Regions from separate parts of the Streptomyces sp. NPDC048734 genome, predicted to be linked through region 4. Evidence: riboswitches for the same ligand, from Rfam matches in the RefSeq annotation. Region 4 holds a riboswitch; each other region holds the start of a gene.

Region 1 (3,231 bases), on a different contig from region 4:
GGAATACGCATGACGGACCTCCGCCTTAATCCCCGTGAAACGTCGACGATTGACGTGTGTTCCGTGACTCTATTGCAATCAGCGGGAATTTCCGATGGCGGGCCGGAATCCAGGGATATTTTTTGGACAGTACGGTCCCGGAAACGACGAAAGCCCCGGCCGTGCGGGCCGGGGCCGTACGATCTGTCGCCGTACGTCGTCAGATGTTCACGCCGTGCTTGCGGAGGTAGGCGGCCGGATCGATGTCCGAGCCGTACTCCACGCCGGTGCGGACCTCGAAGTGCAGATGCGGGCCGGTGACGTTGCCGGTGGCGCCGGACAGGGCGATGCGCTGCCCCGGGACCACCTTCTGCCCCACCGAGACGCCGATGGACGACAGGTGGGCGTACTGGGTGTACGTGCCGTCGCTCATCCGGATCACGACCTGGTTGCCGTAGGCGCCGCCCCAGCCGGCCTCGACGACGGTGCCGAGGCCCACCGCGTGCACGGGGGTGCCGCTGGCGGCGTGGAAGTCGATGCCGGTGTGGCTGCCGGAGGACCACAGCGAGCCGCCCGACCGGTAGCCGGTGGAGACGTGGGAGCCGCTGATCGGCGAGACGAAGGTGTTCAGGCGCTCGCGCTCGGCCGCGCGGGCGGCGCGCACCCGGGCCTCACGTTCCGCCTCGGCCTTCGCCGCGGCCCGGGCGGCGGCCTCCTTGCGCGCGGCCTCCGCCACGGCGGCCTGCTTCTGCGCGGCGGCCTGGTCGTCGATCCGCTCGGCGACCGTGTCGCCGATGGTGACGACCGGGACGAGGCCGGTCTGCCCGACGGCCTTCTCCGCGGCGAGGGCGGGGCTGGAGGCGACGGTGCCGATGACGCCGGTGGTGGTGAGCGCCGCGATGCCCGCCGCGCGGGCGGTGGTGCGCTTCATCCTGCTGGGACGACGGTGCTTCCCGGTGGCGCAAGTGGACGCCATGAAGTTGAGCGGTCCTTTCCTTCCCTCTCGCCTACCGGGTTAGCTGACGGGTTCGGAGCAGGAAGGTCTCCTACGGACCCCCTCGCGGCTCGCGCGGGCGTCCGATTCACCCCAGGGACTGTGTGGTTGGGTCCCCGGCTCCCCTGGCTCGCGCCGTGCGGGGACTCGGCGATGACTGTCCGGTGCCGCGGACGCGGCGCACTGCCTGACGAACAGCCCGGTCGAAACTAGACGCGGCGGCCGTCGATCCCCAAACAGAACGCGGCTTTTGTAGCGCATGCCACAGGGCAGACAGGCAGCCTTTCCCTCAATTCGGACATCAGGGAGCCCTGGTGACGCATCCGTCCACCAGGGCTCCTGTACGCGGCCTCACGGCCGCCGGTCCGCGTTCCTACTCCGCGGAGACGACCTTCACCTCACCGATGCCGAGGGCCTCGACCGGCGCCTTGATCGCGGCCGCGTCACCGACGAGGACCGTCACCAGGCGGTCCACCGGGAAGGCGCTCACGACCGCCGCCGTGGCCTCCACGGTGCCGGTCGCGGCGAGCTGCTGGTACAGCGTGGCCTGGTAGTCGTCCGGCAGGTGCTGCTCGACCTGGTCGGCCAGCGTGCCCGCCACGGCGGCGGCCGTCTCGTACTTCAGGGGCGCCACTCCGACGAGGTTCTGCACCGCGACGTCCCGCTCGGCGTCGGTCAGACCGCCCTCGGCGAGGGTGCGCAGCACCTTCCACAGGTCCTCCAGCGCGGGACCGGTGTTGGGAGTGTCGACCGAGCCGCTGATGGCGAGCATCGCCGCGCCCGAGCCGTCCGGCGCGGACCTGAGGACCTGGCCGAAGGAGCGCACGCCGTAGGTGTAGCCCTTCTCCTCGCGCAGGACGCGGTCCAGCCGGGAGGTGAGGGTGCCGCCCAGGCAGTACGTGCCGAGCACCTGCGCGGGCCACACGCGCGCGTGCCGGTCGGCGCCGATGCGGCCGATCAGCAGCTGCGTCTGGACGGCGCCGGGGCGGTCCACGATGACGACCCGTCCGGTGTCGTCCGCGGTCACCGGAGGCACCGGTCGCGGCTGGGCCGCGGACCCCGTCCAGGCGCCCAGGGTGTCGCCCAGGAGCGCGTCGAGGTCGACTCCGGTGAGATCGCCGACGACCACGGCGGTGGCCGTGGCGGGGCGGACGTGCTTCTCGTAGAAGGCGCGTACGGCGGCGGAGTCGATCTTCTCGACGGTCTCCGCGGTGCCCTGGCGCGGGCGCGACATGCGCGCGGTCGCCGGGAACAGCTCCTTGGAGAGCTCCTTGGCGGCGCGCCGGGAGGGGTTCGCCAGCTCGTGCGGGATCTCGTCCAGGCGGTTGCGGACGAGGCGCTCGACCTCGCTGTCGGCGAACGCGGGCGCCCGCAGGGCGTCGGCCACGAGACCGAGGGCCTTGGCCAGGCGGGAGGCCGGAACCTCCAGGCTGAGGCGGACGCCGGGATGGTCGGCGTGCGCGTCGAGGGTGGCGCCGCAGCGCTCCAGCTCGGCGGCGAACTCCTCGGCGGAGTGCTTGTCGGTGCCCTCGGAGAAGGCCCGCGCCATGATCGTGGCGACGCCGTCGAGGCCGGCCGGTTCCGCGTCCAGGGGCGCGTCGAGGATGACCTCGACGGCGACGACCTGCTGTCCGGGACGGTGGCAGTGCAGGACGGTCAGGCCGTTGTCGAGCGTCCCGCGCTCGGGGGCGGGGAACGCCCAGGGCCTGGCCTCGCCCGCGCGGGGCTGGGGGTGGAAGTCCATCGCGGCGAGCTCGGTCACTGGGCCGCCTCCTCGTTCTCGTCCTCGTCGGCGGTGTTCTCGGTGGGCTCGGTGGGCTCGTAGACCAGTACGGCGCGGTTGTCCGGGCGCAGGCGGGCCTGGGCGATCTCCCGGACCTCCTCCGCGGTGACGTCCAGCACGCGTTGGACGGCGGTCAGGGCGAGCTGCGGGTCACCGAACAGCACCGCGTACCGGCACAGTTCGTCGGCGCGGCCGGCGACCGTGCCGAGACGGTCCAGCCACTCGCGCTCCAACTGTGCCTGGGCGCGCTCCATCTCCTCGTCGGTGGGGCCTTCCTCCGCGAACCGGGCGAGCTCCTCGTCGATGGCCGTCTCGATGACGGGCACCTCGACGTCACCGGACGTCTTGACGTCCAGCCAGCCCAGGGAGGGCGCCCCGGCCAGGCGCAGCAGGCCGAAGCCGGCGGCCACGGCCGTACGGTCACGGCGGACCAGGCGGTTGTAGAGGCGGGAGGACTCGCCGCCGCCGAGCACGG
Region 2 (3,231 bases), on a different contig from region 4:
CCTGGCCGCGGGCGAGAGCGGCCTCCTCGCGACCGGTGTGGAGGAACTCCTGCGCTACGACGGGCCGGTGGAACTCGCCACCTGGCGGTTCGCCACCGAGCCCCTGACCGTGGGCGGGCAGGACATCGCCCCCGGTGACGCCGTCCTCGTCGTGCTGGCGGCCGCCGACCGGGACCCGGAGCGGTTCGCCGACCCGGACGTCCTGGACCTGTCCCGCCGCGACAACCAGCACCTGGGCTACGGCCACGGCATCCACTACTGCCTGGGCGCGCCCCTCGCCCGCCTGGAGGGACAGACCGCGCTGGCCACCCTGCTGACCCGGCTGACCGATCTGCGACTGGACGCCGATCCGGCCGACTTGAGGTGGCGCGGCGGCCTCATCATGCGCGGACTGCGCACCCTGCCCGTGCGGTTCGGCCCGGCCGTTTCCGGTGAACCCCCCGCAGCCGTCCGCTGACCATCCGTTATGTGCCCAGATGGCGAAGCAGAAGTGACCATTCCTCACTTCTGTGATCTTCACGTGATCTGCGCGGCATTAACTTGTGACAAGTGATCGTCTGCCGATACGTTCACCTGTCAGCGCGGCGCCCTCGTTCTCCTGGGCCGCGCAAGCACTGCTGTCTCGAGAAAGGCCCCCGCATGCTCTCCGGGAACGGTCGACACCGGCGCCCCCGTCAGGCTCCGGCCCTCCTCGTCGCGGCCGGCGTGACCGGCTCCGCGATCGCCATCCCGCTGCTCGGCGCCACCGGCGCGAGCGCGGCCGACGGCACGGTGTGGGACACGGTGGCGGAGTGCGAGACCGGCGGCTCCTGGAGCGCGAACCAGGGTGGCGGCGAGTACGGCGGTCTGGCGCTGAGCCAGGAGGACTGGGAGGCGTACGGCGGACTCGACTTCGCCGAGCGCCCCGACCTGGCCAGCCGTAACCAGCAGATATCCGTCGCGCAGAAGGTCCTCGCCGACCAGGGCGTCGGCGCCTGGGGGACCTGCGGGCTGACGTCCGGGCTCAGCAAGGAGAACGGCGCGGGCAGTCTGGACACCGGGGTGGCGGACGACTCGTCCGAATCCCCCGTGTCGTCCGGCTTGTCCGACCTGTCCAAGGGTGCGTCCGGCTCCTCGAACTCGTCGAATTCCTCGAACTCCTCGAACGACAAGGACGCGTCGGCCTCCCCTTCGGACGAATCCTCCTCGGATGTCACGGACGAGGCCTCTCCGTCCACTTCGTCCCCTTCCTCCGGCAAGTCGGACGACTCCCCGGAGTCCGACGCGTCGGCGGACGCGGACGCGGACGCGGGCACCTCGGGGACGGACGACAGCTCGCCCACGGCCACCCCCGAAGTGGACGACTCGGACAAGTCGGTCCAGGAGGTGGGCTCTTGGAGCCTCGTCGACACCGGCTCCCTCACCTCCGGCCGCCACCGCGGCACCTCCGCCGACGAGACCGTGCCGGACGGCACCACCGCGGCCTCCGCCGGCCGGCACGCCGCGGGCGCCTCCGGCGGCGCGGTGGGCACCTATGTCGTGCGCGACGGCGACTCCCTCGTCTCCATCGCCGACTCCCTTGAACTCGACGGCGGATGGCGCGCGCTCTACGCCGAGAACAAGGACGCCATCGGCGCCGACCCGAACGACATCACCCCCGGTCAGACCCTCGACACAGGGGTGGAATAGGGCGGAAAAACGGGAAAAGCAGCGGGAGTTCACGTCACACTTCGGGCCGAATGTCCGTTTTGATCAAAGTGTGGGATGAGTCTCAGAAGGCGTGATCGTCTTTGAAATTCCGCCGAGCGCGTGTCTACGGTCGTGATCGCTCGGCAACCCGAGCCCCGGCTGCCGCAACGCCGAATCCTGCCAGTGGCAGCCCGGGAACAGTCGTCGCGTCAAGCGCCGTAGGCAGGAGCGGGGGACCCAAGGTAAGTGCCGTACCGGTCGGTCGACCGGAACGGCTCGGGGTGAAGCCACGCCTTTCGGGAGCAGTGCTCCCGGGCGGGAGTGGCCGGGCAACTCACACGGCCCGAACCCGACAGCTCACCTCGCAGGCGTCGGTGAGGGGATCCACCATGCTGTTTTCCGCCAAGGGCAAGCACCGTCGTCCGTCCAGGGCCGCCCGCGCCGCCGCGCTCGCCGGCGTCACCGGTGTCGCCATCGCCGCCCCGCTGATGGCGGCCGGCAACGCCTCCGCCGCCACCGCCTCCGAGTGGGACAAGGTCGCCCAGTGCGAGTCCGGCGGCAACTGGTCCATCAACACCGGCAACGGCTACTACGGCGGCCTGCAGTTCTCCGCCTCCACCTGGGCCGCGTACGGCGGCACGCAGTACGCCTCCACCGCCGACAAGGCCTCGAAGTCCCAGCAGATCCAGATCGCCGAGAAGGTCCTCGCGGGCCAGGGCAAGGGTGCCTGGCCGGTCTGCGGCGTGGGCCTGTCCGGCGCCGCGTACAACGGCGGCTCGGCCTCCACCGGCTCGTCCTCCAGCGGCTCGGCCTCCACCGGCTCGTCCTCCAGCGGCTCGTCCGACGGCGGCTCCTCGGAGACCTCCACCCGCTCCACCGAGAAGCAGGGCGCCTCCCGCTCCGCCGAGCGCCCGGCCGTCAAGTCCCAGAAGACCGTCACCACCCCGACCGGCGAGAAGGTCAAGAAGGGCGACGGCGAGTACAAGGTCGTCACGGGCGACACCCTCAGCTCCATCGCCGAGGCGCAGGGCGTCAAGGGCGGCTGGGCCGAGCTGTTCGAGCTGAACAAGGACATCGTCCAGGACGCCGACCTCATCTACCCGGGTCAGCAGCTGCACCTGAAGTGACATCCGGCCCCCGGTCGGACCACAGCCCCCTCACAGTCGAGGCCGTCACGCTGAAGGCCTCGTGAGGGAGCCCCCGTCCCCACGGTCCCCCCGCCCCGGTGCGTGTTCCCCCGTACGCACCCGGGCGGGGTTTTCTCTTCCCGTTCGCCGCCTTCTGTCGGCCACCTCCTTTGTTCCGGACTGAAACAATGGGTACCGTCTCCCTGTCCACGGGACGGTCGGTCGGCCGACCGACGCCCCGGGGCGGTTAGGCTCTAGTCGCAAGGCTCAGCAAGGGCTCCACACGGCCCGCTCGTGCCCCGCACAACCAGCGTCACATCCCAAGAAGGAGATGCTCGTGCCGTCCATCGACGTCGTCGTAGCCCGGGAAATCCTGGACTCCCGAGGCAATCCCACGGTCGAGGTCGAGGTCGGCCTCGACGACGGCAGCACGGGG
Region 3 (3,231 bases), on a different contig from region 4:
GGTCGGGGCCGGCACGATCCGCGCCGACAATCCGCGCCTGCTGGTCAACTCGCCCGCCCGCCGCGCCGCCCGGGTGGCCGCCGGGAAACCGGAGTACCCCCTCAAGATCACGGTCAGCGGGACCGGTGAGCTGGACCCGGCGGCGCAGTTCTGGCACACCGGCGGGGAGAAGGTCCTCTTCACGACCGACGCCGGTGCGGACCGCGCCGGCGTCCTCGGCCTCGCGGCGGACGTCGTCCCGCTGGGCCCCGGCCTCGACTGGCGCCGGCTCCTGGAGCATCTCCACGACGTGCGGGGCGTACGGCGCCTCATGGTCGAGGGCGGCGGCACGATCCACACCCAGCTCCTCCAGGAGGGCCTCGCCGACGAACTCCAGCTCGTCCTGGCCCCCCTGTTCGTGGGCGACCCGGGCGCGCCCCGGCTGTTCGGCCCCGGCGGCTATCAGGGCGGGCGCCTGCGGTTGGTGGGGACCCGGCGCATCGAGGACGTGGTCCTCATGTCGTACGAGCCCACCGCACCCGGCACCGGGCCGCTGCCCGCAGCCGCCGACCGGCACTGGCTGGCCCTCGCCTGCGAGCTGGCCGCCGCCTGCCCGCCGTCGCGGACCGCGTTCAGCGTCGGCGCGGTCGTGGTGGCGGCCGACGGCACGGAGCTGGCGCGCGGCCACTCCCGCGAGGCCGGCGACCCCGTCGTCCACGCCGAGGAGGCGGCCCTCGCCAAGACCGACCCCGCCGACCCCCGGCTGGCCGGCGCGACCGTCTACAGCAGCCTGGAACCCTGCGCCCGGCGCTCCTCCCGGCCGGCCCCGTGCGCCCGCCTGATCCTCGACGCGGGCGTGCGCCGGGTCGTGACGGCCTGGCGGGAGCCGGACACCTTCGTCACCGACGCCGACGGGAGCGGCCTGCTGGCCGCCGCGGGCGCGGACGTCGTCGTCCTTCCCGAGTACGAGGAGCAGGCGAAGGCGCCCAACGGCCATCTGCTGCGCCGGACCCCCTGACCGGTCCCCCCGGGTCCGACCGTGGTTCTGAGCGTCCCCCGCATGGCGTAGACTGGTGTCACACCGACGCGGGGTGGAGCAGCTCGGTAGCTCGCTGGGCTCATAACCCAGAGGTCGCAGGTTCAAATCCTGTCCCCGCTACTCAAGGCCGAGGGCCGGAATCCTGATCATGGGATTCCGGCCCTCGGTGTGTCAGGGCGACCTTTCCCGTCACGTACGGTGAACGCCCCGGAGCCCTGCGCATGACATCTGAGTCACCATCAAAACCCCGGTGACCCCTGTGCCGTCCGGGTGGCTGGTCAACTCGCCCGTTTTTCACCGGTCATGGGCTGAAAGTCCAGGCCATGAATGTTGTTGATCAAGCTGAACGGCTTGGAATCCCGCCCCCCCGTCTATTAACGTTCGATAACGCAGCGCGGTCGTCCCAGCCGTCACAAGAGGCGGCTCCGTGCGCACGCGCCGAATCCCGCAAGGGAACCGGGGAACCACCAACTTGGGGTGAATCGCGCGGAAGCCGCCGTACAGTCACGGCCGGTATACGCGCGTAGGAGACCTTCCCGCTCCGAACCCGTCAGCTAACCCGGTAGGCGACGGAAGGAAAGGAGTACGCCCGCGTGGCGTCCAACCGGCCTGCCCCAGAAGCCCCCGCCGTGCCCGGCCAGCAGACCTTCGGCTACGGCACCTACCGCACCGACGAGGGCCCCTGGGAGGAATGGAACCCCACCGCGGATTCCGTTCGTCCGGTGCGCGGCAAGCACCGCGTCGCCAAGCAGCGCGGCGGACTCGCCCGCAGCTCCACCGTTCTCGGCGTCGGCGTCATAGCCGCCGTCGGCGGCGCCGGCATGGCCAGCGCCAACACCGGCAAGTCGCCGGTCTCCATCTCCATGCCCGACCTCCCCTCAGTGGGTTCCCTCATCTCCGACGATGACACCCCCGAGGAGACGACGCCCGCGCTCAGTGCCTTCGGCACCTTCGGCACCGAGGCCGTCGCCGCCGACAGCACCGACAGCGGTGCCGACGCCGGAGAGGCACTGCGCAACCGGATCATGGCGCAGGCCGAGTCGCAGCAGACCCAGGTCGAGACCAAGGCGCAGGAGGCCGCCGAGGCCGCCGCGGCCAAGGCCGCCGCCGAAGCCGCCGCCAAGGCCGAGAAGGAGGCCGCGGCCAAGGCCGAGGCCGCCAGGAAGAAGGCCGCCGAGGAAGCCGCCAAGAAGGCGGAGGCCGAGCGCCTCGCCGAACTGGCCAAGCAGTACGCGCTGCCGACCTCCTCGTACACGATCACCTCGACCTTCGGTCAGGCCGGTGCCTACTGGTCCTCCGGGTACCACACCGGCCTCGACTTCGCCGCCCCCACCGGCACGCTCCTCAAGGCCGTGCACAGCGGCACCATCACCTCCGCCGGCTACGAGGGGTCGTACGGGTACAAGACCGTGCTCACCCTCGAGGACGGCACCGAGATCTGGTACGCCCACCAGTCCTCCATCAGCGTCAGCGTCGGCCAGAAGGTCGCCACCGGCGACGTCATCGGCCGCGTCGGCGCCACGGGCAACGTCACCGGCGCCCACCTCCACATGGAGGTCCACCCCGGCGGCGGCAGCGCCGGCATCGACCCGGCCGCCTGGCTCCGGGGCAAGGGACTCAACCTCTGAGCCGCCGCCGGAGATGCTCCCCGGGTGCCCCGGACTCCTGCCGGGTGCCCCTGAGAGTCCCCTCGGGACCCCTGCCGGGTCTCCCGAGGTCTTCCGGGAAGTGTCACGGGGGTCGGTGAGGTCTACGCCCGGATGTTTCCCGGATGTTCGTGAGCCCTGGCCAAAGGCGCGGAATGCGTGCCTTTGGCCAGGGCGTTGTCGTCAGGCATGACTTCCCTGCGCAAGCTCGGCTCCTCCGACCTCGAGGTCTTCCCGCTCGCCCTCGGCGGCAACGTCTTCGGCTGGACCGCGGACGAGGCGGCCTCCTTCGCCGTCCTCGACGCCTACGCGGCCGCCGGCGGCAACTTCGTCGACAGCGCCGACTCGTACTCGTCGCGAGCCCGGCACGATCCAAACGACAGGCCCCGGACCACGGGTGCCCCGTCCGGCCCGCCTCTCAGGACCGGTACGGGGCGGAGGGGGTGTACGGGTACGGCGCGGCGTACGGAGCGGGCGAGGCCTGTGGGTGGGGCACGGTGGGCGGAGAGGAGACGTACCCGGGATACCCGTAGTGCCCGGGCGGCGGGTGCGCCGCCCCGGGCGGGA
Region 4 (3,231 bases):
GCAGGTTCACATTGCGCACGCCCGGCAGCTCGACGTCCGGGCCCTCCAGCCTCTGGTCCGCCGCGTTGCGGAAGTCGAAGACCGTGTGCAGGCCCAGTGAGGCCAGGAACGCGGCGTCCTCGTCGGTGGCGTGCGCGAGATGTCCGCTGCGGAACAGCACGCCGTGGCGGACCCGCCGGCCGTCGACGGTCGGCAGGCCGCCCACGTCCCGGAAGTTGCGCACTCCGGCCAGCTCGGGCTCGGTCGACGGGATCTGCTGCGTCACGGGGGCTCCTCCCGGTCGTCGGTCCCGGCCGGCGCGGCTCGACGTGGCCACCGGAACACTTCCCTGACCATACGACATCGATGCCTGGGGCAAACGGGTCCTCGACCAGGCCTTCGAGACCTCCGCGAGCCCTGTTCGAGGCCTCTGCCGGTCCTGTTCGCACCAGGGGGCCGGCGCTCGGGTCCGCCGGTGGAGGCCGCCCCGGGAGGGCCGACCGGGTGCGCACCCGACATGTGGTGACCCCGATGTGCCGGTTATCCGTTCGTGTCGCATCTGAGGCTTCTGTCTGAATTGAAGCCTTCGTTCCAACTCGCTCTGGAATAAGCGGCTCTGGGGATCCGTCACGTGAGCAGCGTCATATCCGTGACCCTGAGTTGTCCGTCATGCTCACGTAATACGGCTGTTTTCCAAGGCTGTTCATCGTGAAACCGGCCCCTTGATTCACGGAAAGTGACCGGGAATTCCTGCCGGGGATCAAGAGAAAGCCTCGGCGAGTACAACCTTCGCTTGTCCCTGTGCGTCGTGGTCGCTTACGTTCCAGACCAATCCGGACGGACGCCCAATCCTGCCGCCGCCCGGAGCCCGCACACTCACCCGTGAACGGCAGGAGCGGGGGACCCACAGGCAGTACCGCCTGTTCCGGTCTCCGGAACGGCTAGGGGTACAGCCGCGCCCCGGCGCGGCCGGACATCTCCAGTCCGCACCCGACAGCTCACCTCGCAGGCGCCGGAGAGGAATTCGTCATGCCCGCCAAGGGTAAGCACCGCCGTCCGAAGCCCCAGCGCTTCACCCGCTCCATCGCCGCCGCCGGAACCGGCGGCGCCGCGCTCGCCCTCCCCCTCATGGGGGCCACCGGTGCGCACGCCGCACCGTCGCAGTCGGCGGCGCAGGCGGTCTCCGCGGTGTCCGAGCTCTCCGCCGCTCCGGAGAAGGCCGCCCAGGCCGTTCCCGTGGCGCAGAAGTCCGCGAAGTCCGCCACGACCTACACGGTGCGTTCCGGCGACTACCTCTCCAAGATCGCGGACGAGCAGGATGTCACCGGCGGCTGGACCCGGCTCTACGCGGACAACCGCGAGGTCGTCGGGGACGACCCGTCGCTGATCCACCCGGGTCTGAAGCTGTCGATCGGCAAGAAGGCCGCGACGAGCACGACCAAGTCGCCGTCCGATTCGTCTGGTTCATCCGGTTCCTCCTCCTTGTCGAAGCAGTCCTCGGGCTCCTCCGCGAAGTCCTCTGAGTCCTCTGAGTCGTCGAAGTCGTCGAAGTCGTCGAACTCCTCTGCGTCCTCGAGGTCGAACTCCTCGGACGTCTCGAAGTCGTCCTCCTCGCGGGCGTCCACCACGCAGGCCGCCGGGAACGCCACCACCGCCACCGGCTTCAGCGTCCCGGTCTCCGGCGCGACCGTCGGCACCCCGTACAAGATGTCCGGCAGCATGTGGTCCAGCGGGTACCACACCGGTGTCGACTTCGTCGTCCCCACCGGCACCTCGCTCAAGGCCGTCGGCGCGGGCACGGTCGTCTCCGCGGGCTGGGGCGGCGCGTACGGCAACCAGGTCGTCATCAAGCTCGCCGACGGCTTCTACGCCCAGTACGCCCACCTGTCCTCGCTCTCCGTCTCGGCCGGCCAGTCCGTCTCCGCCGGTCAGCAGGTCGGCCTCTCCGGCGCCACCGGCAACGTGACCGGCCCGCACCTGCACTTCGAGATCCGCACCGGTGCCGGCTACGGCTCGGACGTCGACCCGGTCGCCTACCTCCGCTCGCACGGCGTCTCCGTCGGCTGACGTACCGCCCGGCCTCCCGCCCGGCACGCCACCGAAGGCCGGCCCCCGCTCCCGGGGGCCGGCCTTCGGCGTTCCCGTACGCACCCACTCACGCGTGCGCACGCACCGGCGCCGGCGCCGGCAGGCACCGGCACCAGCGCCGGCACGCACCGGCACGCGCGTCCGCGCCGGCACGCGCGCCCGCACCCGCGCGATCTTGCGCGTTCGTGATCGCTCCATTGCGGTTCTGTGGCGGGCCGGCCTGAGGCGTCGACAGGCGGGGCGGGGTGGGGACACAGTGATCGAAAAGGACGGCAAGCGCTTTCTCGTCTCGCGCCCCGTTCATCTCACGCGATCCCGTGTCACGAAGGAGCCCTCTGGTGGACGCCACCGCACGCCGAAGAACCGTCACCGTCAGCGCGACCGCGGCGGCCCTGCTGGCGGGGCTGATCGCCGCACCGACCACCGTCCGGGCGGCCTCCGCGCACGCCGAGCGGCCGCGCCGCGTCGTCGAGGACCTCGACCGCGGACTGGTCGCCGTGCCCACCGCCGGGGGCACCTTCCTCAGCTGGCGTCTGCTCGGCACCGAGTACGCCCGCCACGGTGACGCGATCGCCTTCGACGTGTACAAGAACGGCCGTCGTCTCAACCGCGAACCGGTCCGGCGCTCCACGACCTACCGCGACGACACGCCGGGCAAGGGCACCTACACCGTCCGGGCGGTCGTCAACGGGACGGAGGCCGACGCGAGTCCGCCCGCCCTCGACCTCGCCGACGGGTACGCCGAGATCCCGCTCGCCGCCGCCGACGGCTACACCGTCCAGCACGCCTGGCCCGGCGACCTGGACGGCGACGGGCGCTACGAGCTCGTCGTCAGCCGGCTCTCCCCGACCCGGGACCGCCCCGATCTGCTGGAGGCGTACACGCTCACCGGCGAGCGGCTCTGGCGGGTCGACCTCGGTCCCGGCTCCTACCGGCAGGCCGGCGGGAACGGCGCCAACGACCCGGCACCCGCGGCGATCAGCGGGTCCACCGCGATCGGCGGCTACCGCAACGACGACAACGTCACCGTGTACGACCTCGACAGCGACGGCAGGGCCGAGGTGCTGGTGCACACGGCCGACGGCACCACCTTCGCCGACGGCGCCCGGGTCACCGCCGACTCGCCCGCGGACCAGTTCGTCTCGGTGATCGACGGCGCGGCCG

The links. Region 4 has a riboswitch for cyclic di-AMP ahead of ACGFQC_RS29515 (LysM peptidoglycan-binding domain-containing M23 family metallopeptidase). Riboswitches for the same ligand answer to the same signal wherever they lie in the genome.
Region 1: it holds a riboswitch for cyclic di-AMP, as region 4 does, so the genes downstream of both, ACGFQC_RS16655 (M23 family metallopeptidase) here and ACGFQC_RS29515 (LysM peptidoglycan-binding domain-containing M23 family metallopeptidase) in region 4, are expected to answer to the same signal.
Region 2: it holds a riboswitch for cyclic di-AMP, as region 4 does, so the genes downstream of both, ACGFQC_RS21835 (transglycosylase family protein) here and ACGFQC_RS29515 (LysM peptidoglycan-binding domain-containing M23 family metallopeptidase) in region 4, are expected to answer to the same signal.
Region 3: it holds a riboswitch for cyclic di-AMP, as region 4 does, so the genes downstream of both, ACGFQC_RS12350 (M23 family metallopeptidase) here and ACGFQC_RS29515 (LysM peptidoglycan-binding domain-containing M23 family metallopeptidase) in region 4, are expected to answer to the same signal.

The regions. Positions count from the first base shown of each region.
Region 1 is NZ_JBICUZ010000005.1:388,193-391,423, forward strand. Features, by position in the region: gene ACGFQC_RS16650 (GntR family transcriptional regulator) at 1-11, opposite strand, end outside; gene ACGFQC_RS16655 (M23 family metallopeptidase) at 200-955, opposite strand; cyclic di-AMP (ydaO/yuaA leader) riboswitch at 969-1,136, opposite strand; gene ACGFQC_RS16660 (pitrilysin family protein) at 1,347-2,735, opposite strand; gene ACGFQC_RS16665 (pitrilysin family protein) at 2,732-3,231, opposite strand, start outside.
Region 2 is NZ_JBICUZ010000008.1:84,660-87,890, reverse strand. Features, by position in the region: gene ACGFQC_RS21845 (cytochrome P450) at 1-457, shown strand, start outside; gene ACGFQC_RS21840 (transglycosylase family protein) at 640-1,668, shown strand; cyclic di-AMP (ydaO/yuaA leader) riboswitch at 1,873-2,054, shown strand; gene ACGFQC_RS21835 (transglycosylase family protein) at 2,058-2,795, shown strand; gene eno (phosphopyruvate hydratase) at 3,127-3,231, shown strand, end outside.
Region 3 is NZ_JBICUZ010000003.1:726,818-730,048, forward strand. Features, by position in the region: gene ACGFQC_RS12340 (dihydrofolate reductase family protein) at 1-997, shown strand, start outside; tRNA gene ACGFQC_RS12345 (tRNA-Met) at 1,065-1,138, shown strand; cyclic di-AMP (ydaO/yuaA leader) riboswitch at 1,445-1,604, shown strand; gene ACGFQC_RS12350 (M23 family metallopeptidase) at 1,612-2,646, shown strand; partial or broken gene ACGFQC_RS12355 (aldo/keto reductase) at 2,854-3,021, shown strand; gene ACGFQC_RS12360 (PrsW family intramembrane metalloprotease) at 3,083-3,231, opposite strand, start outside.
Region 4 is NZ_JBICUZ010000014.1:127,288-130,518, forward strand. Features, by position in the region: gene ACGFQC_RS29510 (tyrosine-protein phosphatase) at 1-265, opposite strand, end outside; cyclic di-AMP (ydaO/yuaA leader) riboswitch at 847-1,004, shown strand; gene ACGFQC_RS29515 (LysM peptidoglycan-binding domain-containing M23 family metallopeptidase) at 1,009-2,046, shown strand; gene ACGFQC_RS29520 (hypothetical protein) at 2,406-3,231, shown strand, end outside.